One region of the Streptomyces sp. NPDC058619 genome, then DNA from elsewhere that is predicted to be linked to it. Evidence: riboswitches for the same ligand, from Rfam matches in the RefSeq annotation. Region 1 holds a riboswitch; each other region holds the start of a gene.
The links. A riboswitch is a leader RNA that binds a small molecule or an ion and turns the genes downstream of it on or off. The one in region 1 is predicted to bind cobalamin.
Positions count from the first base shown of each region.

Region 2: linked by a shared signal. The riboswitch ahead of ACFWTC_RS37560 (ABC transporter substrate-binding protein) and the one ahead of ACFWTC_RS32620 (ribonucleoside-diphosphate reductase subunit alpha) in region 1 are both predicted to bind cobalamin.
Region 3: linked by a shared signal. The riboswitch ahead of ACFWTC_RS02165 (cobalamin biosynthesis protein) and the one ahead of ACFWTC_RS32620 (ribonucleoside-diphosphate reductase subunit alpha) in region 1 are both predicted to bind cobalamin.

Region 1 is NZ_JBHXQN010000057.1:30,674-34,941, forward strand. Features, by position in the region: gene ACFWTC_RS32620 (ribonucleoside-diphosphate reductase subunit alpha) at 1-2,352, opposite strand, end outside; cobalamin riboswitch at 2,517-2,651, opposite strand; gene ACFWTC_RS32625 (GNAT family N-acetyltransferase) at 2,693-3,190, opposite strand; gene ACFWTC_RS32630 (YbdD/YjiX family protein) at 3,325-3,522, opposite strand; gene ACFWTC_RS32635 (carbon starvation CstA family protein) at 3,564-4,268, opposite strand, start outside.
Region 2 is NZ_JBHXQN010000103.1:476-4,743, forward strand. Features, by position in the region: gene ACFWTC_RS37540 (hypothetical protein) at 22-237, shown strand; gene ACFWTC_RS37545 (hypothetical protein) at 250-636, shown strand; gene ACFWTC_RS37550 (TraR/DksA family transcriptional regulator) at 835-1,245, shown strand; gene ACFWTC_RS37555 (hypothetical protein) at 1,283-1,435, opposite strand; cobalamin riboswitch at 1,544-1,726, shown strand; gene ACFWTC_RS37560 (ABC transporter substrate-binding protein) at 1,756-2,817, shown strand; gene ACFWTC_RS37565 (FecCD family ABC transporter permease) at 2,841-3,935, shown strand; gene ACFWTC_RS37570 (ABC transporter ATP-binding protein) at 3,932-4,268, shown strand, end outside.
Region 3 is NZ_JBHXQN010000002.1:24,081-28,348, forward strand. Features, by position in the region: gene ACFWTC_RS02150 (alpha/beta hydrolase family protein) at 1-157, opposite strand, end outside; gene ACFWTC_RS02155 (anion permease) at 490-1,758, shown strand; gene ACFWTC_RS02160 (hypothetical protein) at 1,784-2,005, shown strand; cobalamin riboswitch at 2,168-2,299, shown strand; gene ACFWTC_RS02165 (cobalamin biosynthesis protein) at 2,335-3,336, shown strand; gene ACFWTC_RS02170 (cobyric acid synthase) at 3,333-4,268, shown strand, end outside.

The DNA of each region.
Region 1 (4,268 bases):
AAGCGGAGCGGCGGATGCCGGGACGGCGGAACCGGACGCCGCGCGGGCGATCTTCGTCGCCGGGCGCGAGCGCAGGTAGTACGTCGTCTTCAGGCCCTGCTTCCAGGCGTACGCGTACATCGAGCTGAGCTTGCCGATGGTGGGCGTCTCCAGGAACAGGTTCAGCGACTGCGACTGGTCGAGGAACGGGGTCCGGGCCGCCGCCATGTCGATCAGGCCGCGCTGCGGGATCTCCCACGCCGTGCGGTACAGCGCGCGCACCTCGGCCGGGATCCAGCCGAAGCCCTGAACCGAGCCGCTGGCCTCGCGCAGCGCCTCGCGGGTCTGGGCGTCCCACACGCCGAGCCGCTTCAGCTCGGCCACCAGGTACGCGTTGACCTGGAGGAACTCACCGCTCAGCGTCTCGCGCTTGAACAGGTTGGAGACCTGCGGCTCGATGCACTCGTACACGCCCGCGATGGAGGCGATCGTCGCCGTCGGTGCGATCGCCAGGAGCAGCGAGTTGCGCATCCCGGTCTTCGCGATCCGGGCGCGCAGCGCGTTCCAGCGCTCCGGCCAGTTCTGCTCGACCTCGTAGTGGTCGGGGTGCAGCACGCCGCGCGCGGTGCGGGTCTGCTCCCAGGCGGGGAGCGGGCCGTTCTTCTCGGCGAGGTCGCAGGAGGCCTCGTACGCGGCGAGCATGATCCGCTCGGACAGCTTCGTGGACAGTGCCTGCGCCTCGGGGGAGTCGAAGGGCAGCTTCAGCCGGAAGAAGACGTCCTGGAGACCCATGGCGCCCAGACCCACCGGCCGCCAGCGGGCGTTGGAGCGGCCCGCCTGCTCGGTCGGGTAGAAGTTGATGTCCACCACGCGGTCCAGGAAGGTCACCGCGGTACGGACGGTCTCGTCCAGGCGCTCCCAGTCGATCTCGCCGGTCTCCGCCAGGACGAAGGCGCCCAGGTTGACCGAACCGAGGTTGCAAACGGCCGTCTCGCCGTCGTTGGTGACCTCGATGATCTCGGTGCAGAGGTTGGAGGAGTGGACGACCGTGCCCGGCTCGGCGGTCTGGTTCGCCGTGCGGTTGGAGGCGTCCTTGAAGGTCATCCAGCCCTGGCCGGTCTGCGCGAGGGTGCGCATCATCCGGCCGTACAGCTCGCGGGCGGGCATGGTCTTGCGGGCCAGGCCCGCCGCCTCGGCCTTGTGGTACGCGGCGTCGAAGTCGTCGCCCCACAGGTCCACCAGCTCGGGGACCTCGGCCGGGGAGAACAGCGACCAGTCGGCGTCGGCGTTCACGCGGCGCATGAACTCGTCCGGCACCCAGTGGGCGAGGTTCAGGTTGTGCGTACGGCGCTGGTCCTCGCCGGTGTTGTCGCGGAGCTCCAGGAACTCCTCGATGTCCGCGTGCCAGGTCTCCAGGTAGACGGCGGCGGCGCCCTTGCGGCGGCCGCCCTGGTTCACCGCGGCGACGGAGGCGTCGAGGGTCTTCAGGAACGGGACGATGCCGTTGGAATGGCCGTTGGTGCCGCGGATCAGCGAACCGCGGGCGCGGATGCGGGAGTACGACAGGCCGATGCCGCCGGCGTGCTTGGAGAGGCGCGCGACCTGGTGGTAGCGGTCGTAGATCGAGTCGAGCTCGTCCAGCGGGGAGTCCAGCAGGTAGCAGGAGGACATCTGCGGGTGCCGGGTGCCGGAGTTGAAGAGCGTGGGGGAGGACGGCAGGTAGTCGAGGCGGCTCATCAGCCGGTACAGCGAGGCCACTTCCTCGACGGCCTGGACGCCGCCGGTCTCACCGTCAGGTCCGGTCTCGGCCAGACCGCAGGCCACGCGCAGCATGAAGAACTGCGGGGTCTCCACGACCTGGCGGGTGATCGGGTGGCGCAGCAGGTAGCGGCTGTGCAGCGTGCGCAGGCCGAAGAAGCCGAAGCGGTCGTCGGCGCCCTCGGCGAGCGCGTGCTCCACCAGCGCGTCCAGGCGGGCCGCGTGGGCCGCGACGAACGCGGCGGTGCGGTCGGCGATCAGGCCCTCGCGGTGGCCCACGGCGACGGAGGCGGAGAACGAGGTGGCACCCTGGCCGGCGGCCTCCCCGGCCACGGCCAGCGTCAGCAGCCGGGCGGCGAGGCGGGAGTACGCCGGGTCCTCGGAGATGAGCCCCGCGGCGGCCTCGGTGGCCAGCCCGCGCAGCTCGGCCTCGTCGGCGAGGGAGCTGCGGCCGCGCAGCGCGGCGGCGGCAACCCGGCCGGGGTCGGTGTCGGGCAGGTCGGCCGTCAGTTCGGTGAGGGTACGCAGGAGTGCGGCCCCGGGACCTTCGCCAGATCCATGAAGAGCCGTGGACGGAACGGACTCGGCGCGCGGTGCGGAAGGCGCGATGGTCACGGGGGTTGCTCTCCCTCGCTCGGCCCGGTCATCGGCGGGGCGGGGTGCGAGGGGCGCATGCGGGACAGCGCACGGGCCGGCCCGGGCAGGGCAGGCAGCTCGTGCACCGCATGGCGTCCACCGGCCCAACCGCGAGGCCCGGACGTGTCGGCGCCCGGTTCGGTCGAGCCGGGCGCGCTGTCGGCAGGTCCTCGGACTTGCAGGTACACCAATCGGTGCACTTCATACCGTTGCGGGACAGTTCCGGATTCACACCGGATTCCCCTGCGGCGACAGCAGCCCTGAGCATACATGTGGGGGCGCCCCTCTGCGGAAGGCCCCACATGTTGTGTCGGCGTGGCTACAGCTTCAGCCGGTACGTCAGCAGGGTGAGGCCCTCGACCGGCGCCCAGTCCCGCTCCGGAGTGCGTTCGAAACCGAGCCGGGAGTAGATCCGGTGGGCCCCGGCCATGCTCCGCTGGGTGGAGAGGACCATCGCGGAAACCCCCTCGATCGCCCGCGCCCGGTCCAGGCAGGCCCGCACCAGCGCCTCGCCGGCGCCCTGCCCGCGGCCCTCCCGGGCCACGGCGAGCATCCGGAACTCGGCCTCGTCCGGGGCGGCGATGTCGGCGAGCGTGCTCCCGGGCTCGGCGAAGGTCACTCCGCCGAGGATCCGCCCGTCGCGCTCGGCGACGAGCACCTCGGCCAGGGCGGCCCGGCCGGCCACGTCGCGCAGGACGCTCAGGTAGTCGTCGTTCTCGTTCTCGTCCAGATGCCCGTCGGCTAGGTAGGCCTGCGCCGTGATCTCGCCCAGCTCCGCGTATTCGGCGGGCAGCGCCGCCCTGATCACCATGTCCATGCGGTCGAGTGTGCAGGACGGGTACGGGGCGGTGGGGTACCGGGCGGGCGGGGCGGGCAGGGCGGCCCCCGTCGCGGCGCCGGAAGCCGAAGGCCCCGCCGCGGAGAGCGGCGGGGCCTTCGGGGCGGGCGGGGTCAGCAGCAGCGGAAGCCGTCGCGGGGGTCCGCCTCCCGGGCGTCGGTGCGGGCCCGTTCGAAGGCCCGGCGGGTCGGGACCGCGGCGTCCGGGTCGTGGGAGCGGGCGTGCGCGACGTACCGGTCGTACGCGGCCTCGCCGGAGAACTCCCGTACGAAGTACCGGGCCCGGGCCAGCCCCCGGCGCAGCCGCTCCACGCCGCTCAGGCCCGTACCGTCGCGGCCGGGCGCCGCCGGGCTCACGCGACCGGCTCCTTCGCCCGGCCGCCGCTGGGGTCCAGGCCCGCGGCCGCGAGCTCGGCGCGCTCCTCGGCGGTCGGGATCAGCCCGGCCGGGGCGACGATCTTCGACTCGGTCCACGGGACCTCGGAGAGCTTCACGGACGCCGGGTCGGCGATCGCCTTGAAGCAGGTCCGGGCCGCGTCCACCAGCACGATGACGATCAGGAGCGCGAACAGCACGCACAGCACGCCGTCCACCGTGGCGTTGGTGACCACGGTCTCCATCTCGCCCATGGTCTTCGCGGGCGGCAGGACCTTGTCGGCGTCGATGCCGGCCTGGTACTTGTCGCGCTGGGCGAAGAAGCCGACCTTCACGTCCTCCGAGAAGATCTTCTGATAGCTGGCGGTGAGCGTGACGGCCACGTCCCACACCAGCGGCACGCCCGTCACCCAGGCCCACCTGAGCCGCCCGGACTTGACCAGGAGGGTGGTGCAGACGGCCAGGGCGACCGCCGCGAGCAGCTGGTTCGCGATGCCGAACAGCGGGAAGAGCTGGTTGATGCCGCCCAGCGGGTCCTTGACGCCGACCCAGAGGAAGTAGCCCCAGCCGCCGACGACGACGGCGCTCGCGAACCAGACGCCGGGCTTCCAGCTGACGTCCTTGAAGGACTTGTGCACGTTGCCGAGCGTGTCCTGGAGCATGAACCGGCCGACGCGGGTGCC
Region 2 (4,268 bases), on a different contig from region 1:
GTGCGTACGAGGAGGAGCACGATGGCAGACGACCGCCGCCCCGCTCAGCGCGGGCCCGCCGACACCACCGACACCGACACCGACAGCGTCGGCCCCGGCCCCGGCACCGCAGGTCAGCACCGCGACGAGTTCACCGCGAGCGACGAGAACGACCTCCTCGACCAGGACGGCAAGGAGATCCTCATGGGGCGCCGGCCCCCTCTCAAGGAGCTCGGCCCGGAACAGCTGGGCAAATAGGAGGAGGGCGCGATGACGAACGCCTACCTGCCCCGCCCGTCGGAGCTCGCCCCCCGCCTGTGGGAGTGGACCAGGGCCGCCGTCGCCCGCGGCGGGACCCGCCGCCGCTCGGCGGCCGCGGTCGCGGTGTGCGCGACCGCCGGGGAGCACCGGTCGTACGCGGGACGCGGCGCTGCCGCCGGACCGGCGGTCACGGGCCGGCCCGCGTGCGCGGACGCCCTGCCCGACGGCTCCGGCCAGCGCGAGCGGGCCCGTCAGGCGGTCGCGGCCCACACCACCGGGCACGACGGCCTGGCCGCACTCCTGGACATGCTGGCCCTCCACCCCGGGCAGGACGGGGACCGGAAGCGGCCCGATCACGGCGCCGCCGGAGAAAGCCCCGCCTCCGACGGCGGGTAGCCGCACCCGCGCCTCCCGGGGCCGTACGCGCCCTCAGGCCGTACGGCCCGCCTGATCGGGGCTCCGGCCGCGTGGAGGCCGGCGAGGGTCTGCCCGTAGGAGAGCCGACCGCGCTGGTCTCGAGGGAGCTGCCCCCGGTCACCCGTGACGTGTGCACGCCGGAGGAATGTGCGCCCGGACACCGGCGTTGTCGCACGCATGGACGATTCGGCCCCTGAGGTGCCCCCTCGGTACGGGTACGACCACGAGCGCGGGGAAGGGTACGAGTCCGCCCGCGAGCGGCTGGCCACGGACCGGGCCGACACCCTCGCGCGGACCGCGGCCCTGATCCGTGACTTCGACGGGATCGTCGCGGCGAACGCCCTGGTCGCGGTCGACGACGAGCACGACCCCGAGGGGTCGAGCACCGCCTTCGAGCGGGCTCACGTCGCCGCCCTCCTGGCCCGGGCCCGCGAGCACCTGGACGCCGTCGACCTGGCGCTGGAACGGCTCGCCCGAGGGGACTACGGGCGCTGCGAGAGGTGCGGCGAACCGATCCCGGCGGAACGCCTGGAGGCCCGCCCGACCGCCACCTCGTGCGTGCCGTGCGCCACGGCCGGCCCCCGCTGACCCGGACATCGGGGCATGCGCCCCGGGCCGTACCGGGCTACCCGCCGCGCACTCGCGCCCGCCCCGCCCCCGCGCGGCTCGCCGCCGCCCGCACCACGTCCTCGCCGCTGGCCGACCGGCGCAGCCGCACGCCCGGGGCGGTGAAACTGCGCCCCGGCGACAGTACGTCCATCGTCAACTGCTCGAACACCGGGTCACCGTACGGGCCGCGGCGGCCGGTCCTCCGCCCCGTCCGGCAGCCGCAGCGCGGTCGGGGTCCGCGGTGCGCCGCAGCACGCCCTTTTCGCCCCCCACCCGACAGAACGTAATATCACCGGGTCATCACCGCGACGGGAGACAGGAAGCCGGTGCGATTCCGGCACGGTCCCGCCACTGTGACCGGGGAGTGCGCCCCTCCTGCGAGCCGCCGCGCCCGTCGCGGGAAGGCCAGGGGGACGCCGACCCGGGAGTCAGGACACTGGCCTGTCGCGGGCCCGATCCGAGGAGCGCGGACTCCGCAGGAGGCTCTACGTGTACGACGTCATGCCCCGCCCCCCTTTCCCCCGCCCGCCCGCCCGGCGCGGCCGTACCCTGCGCGCGGCCGCCGCGGCCCTGGCCCTGTCCACGGCCGTACTGACCGGCTGCGGCTCGGCGAAGGACTCCCCCGACACCGCGAAACCGTCCGGCACTTCGGGGTCTTCCGGCTCGGCCGCGCAGGGGTTCCCCGTCACGATCGACAACTGCGGCACACGGACCACGTACGACAAGGCGCCCGCTCGCGTCGTCACCATCCACCAGCACCCCGCCGAACTGATGCTCTCCCTGGGGCTGAAGGACCGTATGGTCGGCACCGCGTTCCCCGACTCGGCCGTCCTGCCCGAGTTGCGGCAGGACTTCGAGGCCGTACCGGAGCTGGCGAAGAAGGAGCCCTCCTTCGAGGCCGTCCTCGACGCCGCTCCCGACTTCGTCTACGGCGGCTACGGCTCCGCGTTCGCCGAGAAGGAGGGCCGCTCGCGCAAGGCGTTCGGCGACGCCGGCATCGACACCTACCTCAACCGCGAGTACTGCGGGAAGAAGCAGGTGACCATGCAGGACACCTACGACGAGATCCAGACCATCGGACGCGTCTTCGGCGTCGGGGAACGGGCCGACAAGCTCGTCGCCGACCTCCGGGGGCGCGTCACCAGGACCGCCGAGGCGGTCAAGGACGCACCCGCCGTACCGGTCTTCGTCTACGACAGCGGCGACAAGTCGGCGTTCACCGCCGGCGGCAAGGGCCTCGGCACCGAGATCATCAAACTCGCCGGCGGCCGGAACGTCTTCGCGGACCTCGACGACGTCTTCGGTGACGTCTCCTGGGAGGAGGTCGTCGACCGGAAGCCGGAGGTGATCGCCATCTACGACTACGCGGGCACCGGAAGCGTCCGGCAGAAGCAGGAGTTCCTCCTCTCCCAGCCCGCGCTCGCCGACGTGCCGGCCATCAGGAACAAGCGGTTTGTCGTCGTGCCGCTGACCTCGACCCTGGTCGGTGTCAGGCCGCCGTACGCGGTGGAGGAGCTGGCGCGCGGGCTGCACCCCGAGCGGCTCCGGTGACGGCCCCCTCCCCCGCCAAGACGATGTCAGCCGCCTTCCCTGCCGGGCGGGACGCCCGCGGCGCGGACCCGCCGCGACGCGGGTCCTTCGCCGCGACCCTCGCGGTCCTCGGCGCCCTGCTGCTGGTCTCCGCGACCGCGGGCATGGCCATCGGGTCGGTGCACGTACCGCCCGGCGACGTGTGGGGCATCGTGACGCACGCGCTGGGCGCCGACTGGTCGGAGCCGACCTGGTCACGCGCGCGGGAGACGATCGTGCTGGACGTACGGGCTCCGCGGGTCCTCCTCGGGGCGGTGACGGGCGCGGGGCTCGCGGTCATCGGGACGGCCATGCAGGCCCTGGTCCGCAACCCGCTCGCGGAGCCGTACCTGCTGGGAGTGTCCTCCGGGGCGTCCCTGGGCGCCGTCGCGGTGATCGTCTTCGGCGTGAGCCTGTTCGGCGCACTGTCGCTGTCGGTCGCCGCCTTCGCCGGCGCGCTGCTGACGCTGCTGCTGGTGTACTCGACGGCCCGCGCCGGCGGCCGCATCACCTCGGTGCGGCTGGTGTTGTCGGGGGTCGCCATGGCAGCGGTCCTCACCGCGGTGATGAACATGCTGCTGCTGACCTCCGGCCGGGGCAACGAGGCGCGGGCCGTCCTGGCCTGGACCCTGGGGGGACTGGGCGGCGTCCAGTGGGACACCCTGTGGCTGCCGGGCGCGGCCCTGCTGCTGGGCATCGCCGTCCTCCTCGTCCAGGCCAGGTCGCTGAACCTGCTGCTGACCGGTGAGGAGGCCGCGACGAGCATGGGACTGGACGTGGCCCGGTTCCGGGCCCGGATGTTCGTCCTGCTGTCGCTGGTGACCGGCGTCCTGGTGGCCGCGGCCGGGCCGATCGGCTTCGTCGGGCTGATGCTGCCGCATATCGTGCGCCTGTTCGTCGGCGGCGACCACCGGCGCGTCCTGCCGGCGGCGGCGCTCGCCGGCGCGGTCTTCCTCGTCTGGGCCGACATCGCGGCGCGGACCGTCGCCTCGCCCATGGAGATCCCCGTGGGCGTGCTGACGGCGCTCTGCGGCGGACCCTTCTTCCTGTGGATGATGCGCCGGGACGCCCGCCGCACCACGAGCCGAGGAGCGGTATGAGCGCGGCAGAACTCACCGTCGAGGGCGTCACCCTCACCGCCGGCGCACACCACCTGGTGCGCGACGTCTCGCTCAGCGCCCGGCCCGGCGAGGTGGTCGGCCTGGTCGGGCCCAACGGCAGCGGCAAGTCCAGCCTTCTGCGCACCGTCTACCGCGTGCTGCGGCCCGACGCGGGCAGCGTGCACGTGGATGGCGCGGACGCCTGGACGCTGCCGGTGCGGCGGCTCTCCCGCACCGTGGCCGCGGTGGTGCAGGACGCGGGGGCCGATTTCGACCTGACCGTGCGGGAGGTGGTCGCGATGGGCCGCACCCCGCACAAACGGCTGTTCGACG
Region 3 (4,268 bases), on a different contig from region 1:
TGGAGTGCACGCTGAGCCGGCGTCCGCCGGGCAGGGGGCGCCCAGGTTCGGGCCGCAGGGCGGCGCCGGCGGCGCAGCGGCCGGCCGCGACCGCGGCCGCGCCGGCGCCCAGGAGCGTGGTGGTGACGGCCGCTGCCGTCGCTGTGGCGGTACGCACCGCTCCAGTGTCGGCGCGCGGGCTCCGGCGGGCCACCGGAGGCGATCGCCCCGCGGGAGGTGCGGAGCTCGCCCCGCGGAGACCGGAAGCGGGGTGACCTAGCTCTCTTTCGGTGGCGTCACGGACTCCCGGGGCAGGCGGTCCTGTTTGACGGAGGGGCGCATTCACCCGGCTTTGACGTGCATTAATCGATATATCTACGGCAGAACCGGGACGAAGGTCCCGATCGGGTGGCGCACCAGTACACCGCTCCGCCCGCGCCAGTTCATCTTCCGTTCATCCAGGTTGCCTACGTTCGCCGAGCCACTGACGTCAAACAGAAGCCTGGGTAAATGGAGCACATAACGCTTCTCCTCGGGATCGTGATCATCACCGCTCTCGTGTTCGACTTCACGAACGGTTTTCACGACACGGCCAACGCGATGGCCACCACCATCTCGACCGGCGCCCTCAAGCCCAAGACGGCGGTGGCCATGTCCGCCGTACTCAACCTCGTCGGCGCGTTCATGTCCGTGGAGGTCGCCAAGACGATCTCCAAGGGCCTGGTCAACGAGGAAGGCATCCAGCCAGAGGTGATCTTCGCCGCCCTGGTCGGAGCCATCCTCTGGAACCTCGTCACCTGGCTGGTCGGCCTGCCCTCCAGCTCCTCCCACGCCCTGATGGGCGGCCTGATCGGTGCCGCGGTGGCGTCGGCCGGCATGGGCGCGGTGAACGGCAGCGTCGTCGTCACCAAGGTCCTCATCCCCGCGATCGCCGCCCCCCTGGTCGCCGGCCTGGCCGCGCTGCTGGCGGCGAAGGTCACCTACAAACTCGGCAACAGGGTCGGTGAGAAGACCTCCGCGAAGGGCTACCGCGCCGGTCAGATCGCCTCGGCCGGCCTCGTCTCCCTCGCGCACGGCACCAACGACGCGCAGAAGACGATGGGCATCATCACGCTGGCGCTCGTCGCCGGCAACGCGCTGCCCGCCGGTGCCAACCCGCCGGTCTGGGTCATCGTCTCCGCCGGCCTGGCCATCGCGATGGGCACCTACCTGGGCGGCTGGCGCATCATCCGCACCATGGGCAAGGGCCTGACCGACCTCCAGCCGCAGCAGGGCTTCGCCGCCCAGACCTCCGCGGCGAGCGTCATCCTGGCCTCCTCGACCCTCGGCTTCTCCCTCTCCACCACCCACGCCTGCTCCGGCGCGGTCATGGGTGCGGGCCTGGGACGCAAGGGCGGCGTGGTCCGCTGGTCCACCGCCACCCGCATGTTCATCGCCTGGGGCCTGACCCTGCCGGCCGCCGCCCTGGTCGCCGCCGGAGCGGAGCTCGTCATGCGGACCGGTGACATCGGCATCGCCGGCGTCACGGTCTTCCTGGTCGCCTCGTGCTTCGCCATCTGGGTCATCTCCCGCCGCCAGGTCGTCGACCACCACAACGTCAACGAGGTGGAGCCGGCCGGCGCCGGGGAGCCGGAGGCCGATGTCGTGACCACGGCCATGGCCGCCGTCACCGTCCCGCCGACCACCGCTGCCGCGGCGGCGGCCGCGGCCGACGACGACCTCCGGGCCACCATCCCGGCCGCGACGACGACCCCGGCGGCTCCGGCCGCCGCGGTCTGACCGAGATCTGCAGAGGAACGGCAGTATGAAGATCGACTGGGAAGCACTCGGCTCCGTCTTCGGGGTCAGCCTCTCCGCCACCGTCGCCCTCGTGGCCCTCTTCACCCTGGGCCTGGTGGGCCTGTCCAAGCACGAGGCCGCCACCGAGCAGGGCGGCAGCGCCACCCTGGCCCGCAGCGGGGCGTACGCCTGCTTCGCGCTCGTCACGGCGGCCGTCGCGTACGGGATCTACCTGATCGTCGCCTGAGACACCGGGCGCGCGGGCTCCCTCCGGGTTTCAACCCGGAGGGAGCTTTCGCATGACCGGCCCCGCGCCGCCGTACGCCGGCGCGGGGCCCGCATCATCCCCGCCCGCGGCCCCGCCGCAGGTCAACGGCGAGTTGACGGGCCTTCGCGGTGCGTGGTGGACTGCCCGAGCCATTACGGCGGCATGGAGAGGAAGCCGGTGCGATTCCGGCGCGGTCCCGCCACTGTCACCGGGGGCACTCGTCCGAGTGCGACCCGGGAGCCAGGAACTCTCGCCGCCGGTCACGTCGAACCAGGGCGCGGACCCTGAGTGAGGACATGCCTTTCACCATGCGTGCCGACCGCGTCTTCGCGTACGGCGCCGCGGCGGGCCTGATCGGTGACCGGATCCTCGGGGATCCGCGCCGCGGGCACCCCGTGGCCGCCTTCGGACGGGCCGCCGCCGCCGTCGAGCGCGCCCTGTGGCGCGACGACCGCGCCCGGGGGGTCCTGCACACCCTGGTGTGCGCCGGCGGCGCGACCGCCGTCGGCGTGCTCGGCGCCCGCGCCGTGCGCGCCCGGCCCGCGGCCACCCGCATCGCCCTCACCGCCGCCGCCACCTGGGCCGTCGTGGGCGGCACCTCGCTGGGCCGGGAGGCCCGCAGCATCGGCGGATCGCTGGCCGCCGGGGACGCCGAGGCGGCCCGTCAGCGGCTGCCGCACCTGTGCGGGCGCGATCCACAGGCCCTGGACGAGCAGCAGATGGCCCGGGCCGTCGTGGAGTCCGTCGCCGAGAACACCTCCGACGCGGTCGTCGGGGCCCTGGTGTGGGGCGCCGTCGCCGGGGTGCCCGGGCTGCTGGCCTTCCGCGCCGTGAACACCCTGGACGCGATGGTCGGCCACAAGTCCCCCCGCCACCTGCGCTACGGCTGGGCCTCCGCCCGGCTCGACGACGTGGCGGGCTGGCCCGGCGCCCGGCTGACCGCGCTCGCCGCCGTCCTGGCCGGCCCCGACCGGCGGGGTGCCGTACGGGCCTGGCGCGCGGACGCCGCCCGGCACCCCAGCCCGAACGCCGGCCCCGTCGAGTCCTCCTTCGCGGGGGCGCTCGGCGTGCGCCTTGGCGGCACCCTGGCGTACGGCGGCCGCGTCGAGCACCGGGCCGTGCTGAACGGCGCGGCCGGACGGCCCGTCGAGGTCGCCGACATCGAGCGGGCGGTACGGCTGTCGCGGAACGTGACCTGGCTGGCGCTGGGGGCCTGCGTGGCCGCCCGGACGCTGGCCGCGCGCGCCTTCTGCGGCTCCCACACCTCCCCCGTCCCCCCCATCTCCCGTACGAGGAAAGGTCGCCCGTGAGCGGCGCGAAGCGCGGCGGCGGACTGCTGGTCGCCGGTACGACGTCGGACGCGGGCAAGAGCGTGGTCACGGCGGGCATCTGCCGCTGGCTGGCCCGCACCGGCGTGAAGGTGGCGCCCTTCAAGGCGCAGAACATGTCGCTGAACTCCTTCGTCACCCGGGAGGGCGCCGAGATCGGGCGCGCCCAGGCGATGCAGGCACAGGCGGCCCGCGTGGAGCCGACCGCGCTGATGAACCCGGTGCTGCTCAAGCCGGGCGGCGACCAGAGCAGCCAGGTGGTGCTGCTGGGCAGGCCGGTGGGCGAGATGAGCGCCCGCGGGTTCTTCGGGACGGCCGGGGGCGCGGCCCCCGGGAAGGCGCTGCGGGGCGGCCGGCGGGAACAGCTGCTCGGCGTCGTCACGGACTGCCTGGAGCAGCTGCGGGGCACGTACGACGCCGTGATCTGCGAGGGCGCGGGCAGCCCGGCCGAGATCAACCTGCGCCGGACCGACATCGTGAACATGGGGATCGCCCGCGCCGCGCGGTTCCCGGTGGTCGTCGTCGGGGACATCGACCGGGGCGGGGTCTTCGCGTCCTTCTTCGGGACGACGGCGCTGCTGTCCCCGGAGGACCAGTCGCTGATCGCGGGGTACCTGGTGAACAAGTTCCGCGGTGACGTGTCGCTGCTGGAGCCCGGCATGGAGATGCTCCGCGGCCTCACGGGCCGGGGGACGTACGGGGTGCTGCCCTTCCGGCACGGCCTCGGCATCGACGAGGAGGACGGGCTGCGGGTGTCCCTGCGCGGCGCGGTCCGCGAGTCCGTGGTGGCTCCGCCGGTCGGCGAGGACGTGCTGCGGGTCGCGGTGTGCGCGGTGCCGCTGATGTCCAACTTCACGGACGTCGACGCGCTCGCCGCCGAGCCGGGGGTCGTGGTGCGGTTCGTGGACCGGGCC